Regions from separate parts of the Klebsiella sp. B345 genome, predicted to be linked through region 2. Evidence: predicted binding sites of a transcription regulator. Region 2 holds the regulator's gene; the other holds the start of a gene.
What was found. The regulator LexA, encoded in region 2, represses DNA repair genes until DNA is damaged. The targets are predictions, from matches to a motif close to TNCTGTATGTACATACAGNA.
Positions count from the first base shown of each region.

Region 1: the regulator LexA is predicted to act here: its motif matches at 2,897-2,916, upstream of dinB (DNA polymerase IV).

Region 1 covers NZ_CP180443.1:3,989,057-3,993,846, reverse strand. Annotated here, with positions in the region: gene pepD (cytosol nonspecific dipeptidase) at 1-1,331, shown strand, start outside; gene ACMYSO_RS18745 (GNAT family N-acetyltransferase) at 1,366-1,821, opposite strand; gene dinB (DNA polymerase IV) at 1,824-2,879, opposite strand; gene nqrM ((Na+)-NQR maturation NqrM) at 3,014-3,229, opposite strand; gene nqrF (NADH:ubiquinone reductase (Na(+)-transporting) subunit F) at 3,232-4,455, opposite strand; gene nqrE (NADH:ubiquinone reductase (Na(+)-transporting) subunit E) at 4,467-4,790, opposite strand, start outside.
Region 2 covers NZ_CP180443.1:3,284,444-3,289,233, reverse strand. Annotated here, with positions in the region: gene zur (zinc uptake transcriptional repressor Zur) at 25-540, shown strand; gene ACMYSO_RS15450 (CsbD family protein) at 633-842, opposite strand; gene dinF (MATE family efflux transporter DinF) at 979-2,295, opposite strand; gene lexA (transcriptional repressor LexA) at 2,364-2,972, opposite strand; gene ACMYSO_RS15435 (diacylglycerol kinase) at 3,111-3,479, opposite strand; gene plsB (glycerol-3-phosphate 1-O-acyltransferase PlsB) at 3,609-4,790, shown strand, end outside.

The sequences.
Region 1 (4,790 bases), 700 kb from region 2:
AAGGCTTACACGCAGAACGCGACCAGGTTGGCAACATTCTGATTCGTAAGGCCGCCACTGCCGGGATGGAAAACCGTAAACCGGTGGTCCTGCAGGCGCACCTCGATATGGTGCCGCAGAAAAACAACGATACCGTTCACGACTTCACCAAAGATCCTATCCAGCCGTACATCGACGGCGAGTGGGTCAAAGCGCGCGGCACCACTCTGGGCGCGGATAACGGCATCGGTATGGCATCCGCGTTAGCGGTACTGGCTGATGACAGTGTGGTCCACGGCCCGCTGGAAGTGCTGCTGACCATGACCGAAGAAGCCGGCATGGATGGCGCGTTTGGTCTGCAGGCTAACTGGCTGCAGGCAGACATCCTGATCAATACCGACTCTGAAGAAGAGGGCGAAATCTATATGGGTTGCGCCGGCGGTATCGACTTTACGTCGAACCTGGCCCTGACCCGTGAAGCAATTCCTGCAGGTTTCCAGAGCTTCAAGCTGACCTTAAAAGGGCTGAAAGGCGGCCACTCCGGTGGTGAAATTCACGTCGGCCTGGGCAATGCCAACAAGCTGCTGGCCCGCTTCCTGGCCGGTCATGCGCAAGAGCTGGACCTGCGCCTGGTGGATTTCAACGGCGGTACGCTGCGTAACGCCATTCCGCGTGAAGCTTTCGCCACCCTCGCCGTGGCGGCTGACCAGGTGCAGCACCTGACCGCGCTGGTGAATACCTACCAGGATATCCTGAAAAATGAGCTGGCAGCGAAAGAGAAGAACCTGGTGCTGCTGCTGGATGCGGTCACCAACGATAAAGCCGCGCTGACGGCGGCGTCCCGCGATGGCTTTGTCCGTCTGCTGAACGCCACGCCAAACGGCGTTATCCGTAATTCCGACGTGGCCAAAGGGGTGGTAGAAACCTCTCTGAACGTCGGCGTCGTAACCATGACCGATGACAATGTCGAGATCCACTGCCTGATCCGCTCGCTGATCGACAGCGGCAAAGACTATGTCGTCAGCATGCTGGATTCACTGGGTAAACTGGCCGGTGCCAAAACCCAGGCGAAAGGCGCCTACCCTGGCTGGCAGCCGGATGCTAACTCACCGGTGATGCATCTGGTGCGTGAAACCTACCAGCGCCTGTTTAACAAAACCCCGAACATCCAGATTATCCACGCGGGGCTGGAATGCGGTCTGTTCAAAAAACCGTACCCGGAAATGGACATGGTCTCTATCGGGCCAACCATTACCGGTCCGCACTCCCCGGATGAGCAGGTGCATATCGAAAGCGTGGGCCAGTACTGGACGCTGCTGACGGAACTGCTGAAAGCGATTCCGGCAAAATAAGTTTTACCTGCATCAACCTCGCCCGGATGAAGGCTTATCCGGGCGACCTCACCTTCTCCATTCGATAGTTAATCAACGTCTCGCCGCGCACGCTCACCTGCTGCTGTTGCACTACCCTGAATCCATGTCGCTCAAAAAACGGTTTGGCCGTGATGCTCGCCTCCACCGTCAGCGTACCGGACGGGATCTGCGCAGAGAGTGTCTCGAGTAACCGGCTGGCAATGCCCTGACGGCTATGGTCCGGGGAAACGAACAGTAAATCGATATAGTGGCCCACGGCGGTAATAAACCCTACCGGCTGCTGGTCAAGCAGCGCCACCCATATCTGAGACTGCGCCATTTTTTGCCGCCAGCGCGCCTCATCCACCTGCGCCCAGGCGGCAATCTGCGGTGGGGAATAATCCTGGCTGGCGGTCTGTTGAATTGCCCGTAGAAACAGGGCGCACAGCGCCGCAAAGTCGTTTTCCTGATACAGCCCGATCGTCAGCATCGTTATAACCCTAATACCAGCTGTCGCTCGAGCTGCGGGTCAAGCAACGTGACGTGTAATCCCACCAGCCTGACCCCGCGGCCGCCCCGCCGCTCATGCCAGGCTTTATGGGCCGTTAAAATCAGATCGTCCTTGTTCAGCCGCGGCCAGACATGCTCCTGAGTGGTCAGCTGAAAATCATTAAATTTCAGCTTCACCCCCTGACGGGCAATCAGCAGGTCTGGTTTAACCTTCACCAGCCGCCGCTCCAGCTCCTGGTAGAGGTTTTCGATGATCGCTTCGCAGTCGGTCCACTCATGAATGTCCTCCATCAGGGTGCGCTCAACACCAATCGATTTACGCTGCCGGGAATTGTTGATCTCGCGCTCGTCGATCCCCTGACTGCGCTCCCACAGGATACGGCCAAGTTTGCCAAAGCGCTGGAGCAACATGGCCAGGTCGCTTTTCTGGACGTCTTCGCAGGTACGTAGCCCCATGCCTTCCAGCTTCGCGGCCGAGACCTTGCCCACCCCGGGGATCTTCGCCAGCGGCAGCGTGCGCACAAATTCCGCGACCTGATGTGGCGCAATCACAAACTGGCCGTTGGGCTTATTCATGTCGGAGGCAATCTTGGCTAAAAATTTGACCGGGGCAATCCCGGCGGAGGCGGTCAGTTGAAGTTCGTCGAAAATGGTCTGGCGGATCTCTTCAGCCATCAACGTGGCCGATCCCTGACAGCGAGGGCTGTCACTGACGTCGAGATAGGCTTCATCCAGCGACAACGGTTCAATCAGCGAAGTGTAGCGTGAGAATATTTCACGAATATGCGATGACGCGGCCTTGTAGGCATCAAAGCGGCCGGGCAGCAGAGTCAGATGCGGGCACAGTTTGAGAGCCATAGCGGTAGGCATGGCGCTACGCACGCCAAATTTACGCGCCGGATAGTTGGCCGTACTGATAACGCCGCGCTGTACCCGACTGCCGCCGATGGCGATCGGGATATCCCGTAGCGCCGGGTTGTCACGCATCTCGACCGCCGCAAAGAAGCAGTCCATATCGACATGAATGATTTTACGCATAGTGAGCCCCCACTTACCACTGGACAAGTATACAGCATAAATAAGGTCTATGAGAAGTGTACGGGGATCGCGCTGACAGAAAGAAAATGCCCGGCATCGCCATGCGCTACCGGGCATCAGGAAGAAAGAGACGCTTAGAGAATACGGTTTTGCTGGTGTTGCGCCTCGCGGGCCAGGCGTTTTTTACGCGCATCGCACGGCTCAGGGCAATCACACACCTTTTCGATTCCCAACGCAGTGATACCGCCACAGCTGCCCTGGATGCTTTTACGCTTGATCAGATACCCCAGAGACATCCCGAGGACCACCAGCGCGAAAATCACAAAGGTCGCCACAAACGCCGTCAACATCATCAACCTCCAAAATCATCCAGCATGATGTTTTCATCTTCAACGCCAAGATCTTTCAGCATCTTGATCACCGCGGCATTCATCACCGGCGGCCCGCACATATAAAACTCACAGTCTTCCGGGGCCGGGTGATCGCGCAGGTAGTTTTCATACAATACATTGTGAATAAAGCCGGTATGGCCGTTCCAGTTGTCTTCCGGCAGCGGGTCGGACAAGGCCACGTGGAAGGTGAAGTTCGGATTCTCACGGGCCAGCTGTTCAAACTCGTCGTCGTAGAACATTTCACGCAGCGAACGCGCACCGTACCAGAAGCTGATTTTACGCTTACTGTGCAGCCGTTTCAGTTGGTCGAAAATATGCGAACGCATCGGCGCCATACCCGCACCACCGCCGATAAAGACCATTTCAGCGTCGGTGTCTTTGGCAAAGAATTCGCCAAACGGCCCGGAAATCGTCACCTTATCACCGGCTTTCAGCGACCAGATATACGAAGACATAATCCCCGGCGGGGCGTCCGGCACCTTCGGCGGCGGCGTGGCAATACGCACGTTAAGCATAATAATGCCTTTCTCATCCGGGTAGTTCGCCATGGAGTAGGCGCGCAGCGTCGGCTCTTTGACGTCGGAAACGTAGCGGAACAGGTTGAATTTATCCCAGTCAGAACGGTACTCGTCCGGCACATCGAAGTCCGCGTAGGCCACTTTGTGCGACGGGCACTCAATCTGGATATAGCCACCGGCACGGAACGGAACGGCTTCGCCATCCGGCACCCGCAACTTGAGCTCCTTAATGAAAGTTGCTTTGTTATCATTCGAGATAACTTCACACTCCCATTTTTTCACCCCGAAGATCTCTTCCGGCAGCTCGATCTTCATGTTTTGTTTTACCGCGACCTGGCAGGCCAGACGGCAGCCCTCTTTCGCCTCACGCTTGGTAATGTGGGACAGCTCGGTGGGCAGGATATCGCCGCCGCCCTCTTTTATCGTGACCCGACACTGGCCACAGGAACCGCCGCCGCCGCAGGCCGAAGAGACGAAGATGCCGTTGCTGGACAGCGTGTTCAGCAGCTTATCGCCCGCCGGGGTGCGGATCTGTTTATCCGCTTCATTGTTGATTTCAATGACCACATCACCGGCGTTGACCAGCTTCGATCGCGCCACCAGGATCAGCCCCGACAACACCAGCACGATCAGCGTGAACATCACGACGCCAAGAATAATTTCCATACTTTCCGCCCTTATAGCTGCACACCGGAGAATGACATAAAGCCCAGCGCCATCAGACCCGTGGTAATAAAGGTGATCCCTAACCCGCGCAGACCGGCGGGCACATTTGCGTACTTCATTTTTTCACGAATGCCCGCCATCGCGACAATGGCCAGCATCCAGCCGATGCCGGAACCGAAGCCGTAGACGATGGATTCAGGGAAGTTGTAGTCACGCTGTACCATAAAGGAGACGCCGCCGAAGATGGCGCAGTTTACGGCGATCAGCGGCAAGAAGATCCCCAGCGCGTTGTACAACGCCGGGAAATACTTATCGAGGATCATCTCCAGAATCTG
Region 2 (4,790 bases):
CACTCGGGCGGCCAGAGGATGCTCATGAATAAGACCACTTCGCAAGAATTGTTAGCGCATGCTGAAAAGCTCTGTGCACAGCGCGGCGTGCGCCTGACTCCCCAGCGCCTGGAAGTATTGCGCCTGATGAGCCTGCAGCAAGGGGCGATTAGCGCCTACGATCTGCTCGACCTGCTCCGCGATAAAGAGCCGCAGGCTAAGCCCCCTACGGTCTATCGTGCGCTGGAGTTTCTGCTTGAGCAGGGGTTCGTACATAAGGTGGAATCAACCAACAGCTACGTGCTGTGCCATCTGATCGATCAGCCGACCCATACCTCCGCGATGTTTATCTGCGATCGCTGCGGCGTGGTGAAAGAAGAGTGTGCCGAAGGGCTGGAAGATATTATGCATACCCTGGCTGCCAGAATGGGCTTCGCGCTGCGTCATAACGTGATTGAAGCACATGGCCTGTGTGCCGGCTGCGTCGAAGTCGAAGCCTGTAGTACGCCGGGGCACTGCCAGCATGACCACACGATTCTGATTAAAAAGAAAGCCCGCTGAGGCTTGCGCCAGAGCGGGAATCAGGGTTGTCGGTACCTCCGTGTACCGCACGGGCAGGCAATAACAAAGGGTCAGAACACTGATGTGCTCCGCTACCAGCGGTGGTCGTTTTTACGTTCCCACTCAGACACTTCTTTCTCGGCCTGATCTTTGGCAAATCCGTAACGTTCCTGGATTTTACCCACCAGCTGGTCACGCTTACCCTCAATGACCGTCATGTCATCATCGGTAAGCTTACCCCATTGTTCTTTCGCTTTACCTTTCAACTGTTTCCAGTTACCGCCGATTTCGTCTTTGTTCATCATTCAGTCCTCATCGTTCGGTGGGTTAACAGCCCGCTGCGTGCCGGACATAACGTTAACTATAGTTAAGAATTCTGGGTTTAATTTATTATTCGGAATCTTTAACCATTCACACGATAAAAACCGCGACAAACCATTATGAAAACCAGGTGCCGTGCTGCCAGTGTCGCCGCCAGATCAGCGCCAGCGACAGGCCGCGCAGCGCAAGGAAGACCGCCAGCGCCAGCCACAGTCCGTGGTTACCGAGAACCGGTAGCGTCAACAGCGTCAGCGCAAACCCAGCCGCCGCCACCGCCATGCTGTTACGCATCTCGGCTCCCCGCGTTGCACCGATAAACATGCCATCCAGCAAATAGCACCACACGCCAATTACCGGCAGAACCACCTGCCAGATCAGATAGCGGTCGGCCAGCTGCTGCAGTGAGGGGATCGAGGTTAACAGCGCGATAATGTACGGCCCCGCCACGGCGTAGATCGCCGCAAATATCAGCGCCACCATCCCCGACTGACGGCAGGCTGCCCGCCAGACCTCAAGCAGCTGACTGCCATCGCGCGCGCCATAGGCCTGCCCGGAATGGGCTTCGACGGCGTAGGCAAAGCCATCCAGCGCATAGGCGGTGAAGGTCAGCATCGTCATCAGGAGGGCATTAACGGCGACGATATCGCCCCCGAGACGGGCCCCGAAAACGGTCACCGCCCCGAAGCACAGCTGCAGCAGTAGGGAGCGCAGCATAATATCGCGGTTTAATGCCAGCAGTCGCCGCACATCCCCACGCCAGGCATTCTTCAGCATGCTGAATGACACACCACGCAGCACCAGCACGTGCCTTGCCATCAATAGCCCGATGATAAAGGTGACGTATTCAGCGGTCACCGTCGCCAGCGCAGCCCCCTGTACGTTCATGTGCAGGCCCATCACCAACCAAAGGTCGAGGACAATATTCAAGAGGTTGCCGACCACCAGCAGGATCACCGGTGCGCGGGCATACTGCACGCCCAGCAGCCAGCCAAGCAGCACCAGATTTGCCAGCGAGGCCGGCGCGCTCAGCCAGCGAATATCCAGGAAGCGTTGCGCCTGTTCCAGTACCGCCTCATTGCCGCCAACGATATGCAACGCCAGGTCAATCAGCGGTGCCCGGAACAGGACAATCAGCAGACCGGCCCCTAAAGCCAGTCCCAGCGGCTGCACCAGCGCCCGCGCCAGACGGAGAGGGTCTTTTGCGCCAAAGGCCTGAGCCGTCAGACCGGTGGTGCTCATCCGCAGGAAAAGCAGCAGCATGAAAAGGAAACTGGTGGCCGTGGCACCCACCGCAACGCCGCCGAGATAAACCGGGCTGTCGAGGTGGCCGATAACGGCGGTATCAACCAGCCCCAGCAGCGGGACGGTGATATTGGAGAAAATCATGGGTAGCGCCAGGCGCCACAGGGCTTTATCAGCGGCGTGAAAGAGCATAGGAAAGAGCCTGACTAAGAGAAGACAGCGCAGCATCATCCATCAGACGATGCTGCGTGGTGAAGGTGTTACAGCCACTCTCCGTTGCGGATCACGCCAACGGCCAGCCCTTCGATAGTGAAATTTTGTTCGCGCAGATTCACCACGATCGGCGAAAATTCGCTGTTTTCTGGCAGGAGTTCGACGATGTTACCCTGCTTTTTAAGGCGTTTAACCGTCACTTCTTCGTCGATACGCGCTACGACAACCTGGCCGTTACGCACATCCTGTGTTTTATGCACAGCCAGCAGATCGCCGTCCAGGATACCGATGTCTTTCATCGACATACCGCTAACACGCAGCAGGAAATCAGCATTCGGCTTGAACATCGCCGGGTCCACCTGGAAATGGCCTTCGATATGCTGCTGAGCCAGCAGCGGCTCACCGGCGGCCACGCGGCCGATTAACGGCAGACCGGGTTCTTCTTCCGTCAGCAGACGAATACCGCGGGAGGCACCAGAGATAATCTCAATTGCGCCTTTACGCGCCAGCGCTTTCAGGTGCTCTTCCGCCGCGTTTGGAGAACGGAACCCCAAGCGCTGAGCAATTTCCGCACGCGTCGGCGGCATGCCCGTCTGGCTGATATGATCCCGAATGAGATCAAACACCTCTTGCTGCCTGGTCGTTAACGCTTTCATCCCGCCCCCTGGGTGTATATACAGTTATGCTGTGAGTATATACAGTTAACGGTGATTTTGGAATCAAATTTCACACAAAAATCAGGAGCTACCTTCCATTTTTTACACAGCTGCTCACCCATCACAGCTGACGGCGAATTAATGGTAATGCGCCCACAGCAAAAGCCCCCAGGTGATCAGCGCGATCGCGATGGCCAGCAGTACCGCCGCGGACCCCATATCTTTCGCACGCCCTGACAGTTCGTGGTGTTCCGGGCCAATACGGTCTACCACCGCCTCAATCGCGCTATTAATAATTTCGACTATCATCACTATCAGGACCGAGCCTATCAGCAGCACACGGGTGATAGCGTCAACGTCCAGCCAGCAGGCGATCGCCACGGCAATAATGGCGGCGACGCCTTCCTGACGAAAGGCGGCCTCATTTATCCATGCCGCACGGAACCCTTTCCAGGAATAACCTGCCGCTTTAATAATTCGGGTTAACCCAGTGGTATTATTGGCCATCAAAAGAACCTTTTTATGTAAATGACGTCAATGAGTGTACGCGTTTGCCGTGTGGCAACGGAAATTTTGCGCGCTTTCTGTTATTCTTGCCGCGCATTTGCATGATTAACCAGAGGCTTCACATCGTTTATGTCCGGCTGGCAACGAATTTACTATAAATTACTGAATTTACCATTACGGGTGCTGGTAAAAAGCAAGTCTATTCCCGCAGAACCTGCTCAGGAATTAGGGCTGGATACCTCGCGTCCTATTATGTATGTCCTGCCTTATAACTCGAAGGCAGACCTGCTGACGCTGCGCGCCCAGTGCCTCGAGCATGATTTACCAGACCCGCTCGAACCGCTGGAAATCGACGGCGCTCTGCTGCCGCGCTACGTCTTTATCCACGGCGGCCCGCGTGTTTTCACCTATTACACGCCGAAAGAAGAGTCCATCAAGCTGTTCCACGACTACCTGGACCTGCACCGTAACCATCCTGACCTGGACGTGCAAATGGTGCCGGTGTCGGTGATGTTCGGCCGCGCGCCAGGACGTGAGAAAGGCGAAGTGAACCCGCCGCTGCGTATGCTGAACGGCATTCAGAAGTTCTTCGCCGTGCTGTGGTTGGGACGTGACAGTTTTGTCCGCTTCTCCCCGCCGGTGTCGCTGCGCAGAATGGCTACTGAACACGGTACCGATAAAATTATCGCCCAGAAACTGGCGCGTGTCGCACGTATGCACTTCGCCCGTCAGCGTCTGGCGGCCGTCGGCCCGCGTCTGCCCGCGCGCCAGGACCTGTTCAACAAGCTGCTGGCCTCCAAAGCCATCGCCCGCGCGGTGGAAGATGAAGCGCGCAGCAAGAAAATCTCCCACGAGAAAGCACAGCAGAACGCCGTCGCGCTGATGGAAGAGATCGCGGCTAACTTCTCCTACGAGATGATTCGCCTGACCGACCGCGTGCTCGGGTTTACCTGGAACCGTCTGTATCAGGGGATCAATGTCCATAACGCCGAGCGCGTACGTCAACTGGCCCATGAAGGGCACGAAATTGTCTACGTGCCGTGCCACCGTAGCCATATGGACTATCTGCTGCTCTCCTACGTGCTCTATCACCAGGGTCTGGTGCCGCCGCATATCGCCGCCGGTATCAACCTGAACTTCTGGCCAGCTGGTCCGATTTTCCGTCGTGGTGGCGCCTTCTTTATTCGCCGTACCTTTAAGGGCAATAAGCTCTATTCCACGGTGTTCCGCGAATATCTCGGCGAGCTGTTCAGCCGCGGTTACTCCGTAGAGTACTTCGTGGAAGGCGGGCGTTCGCGTACCGGCCGTCTG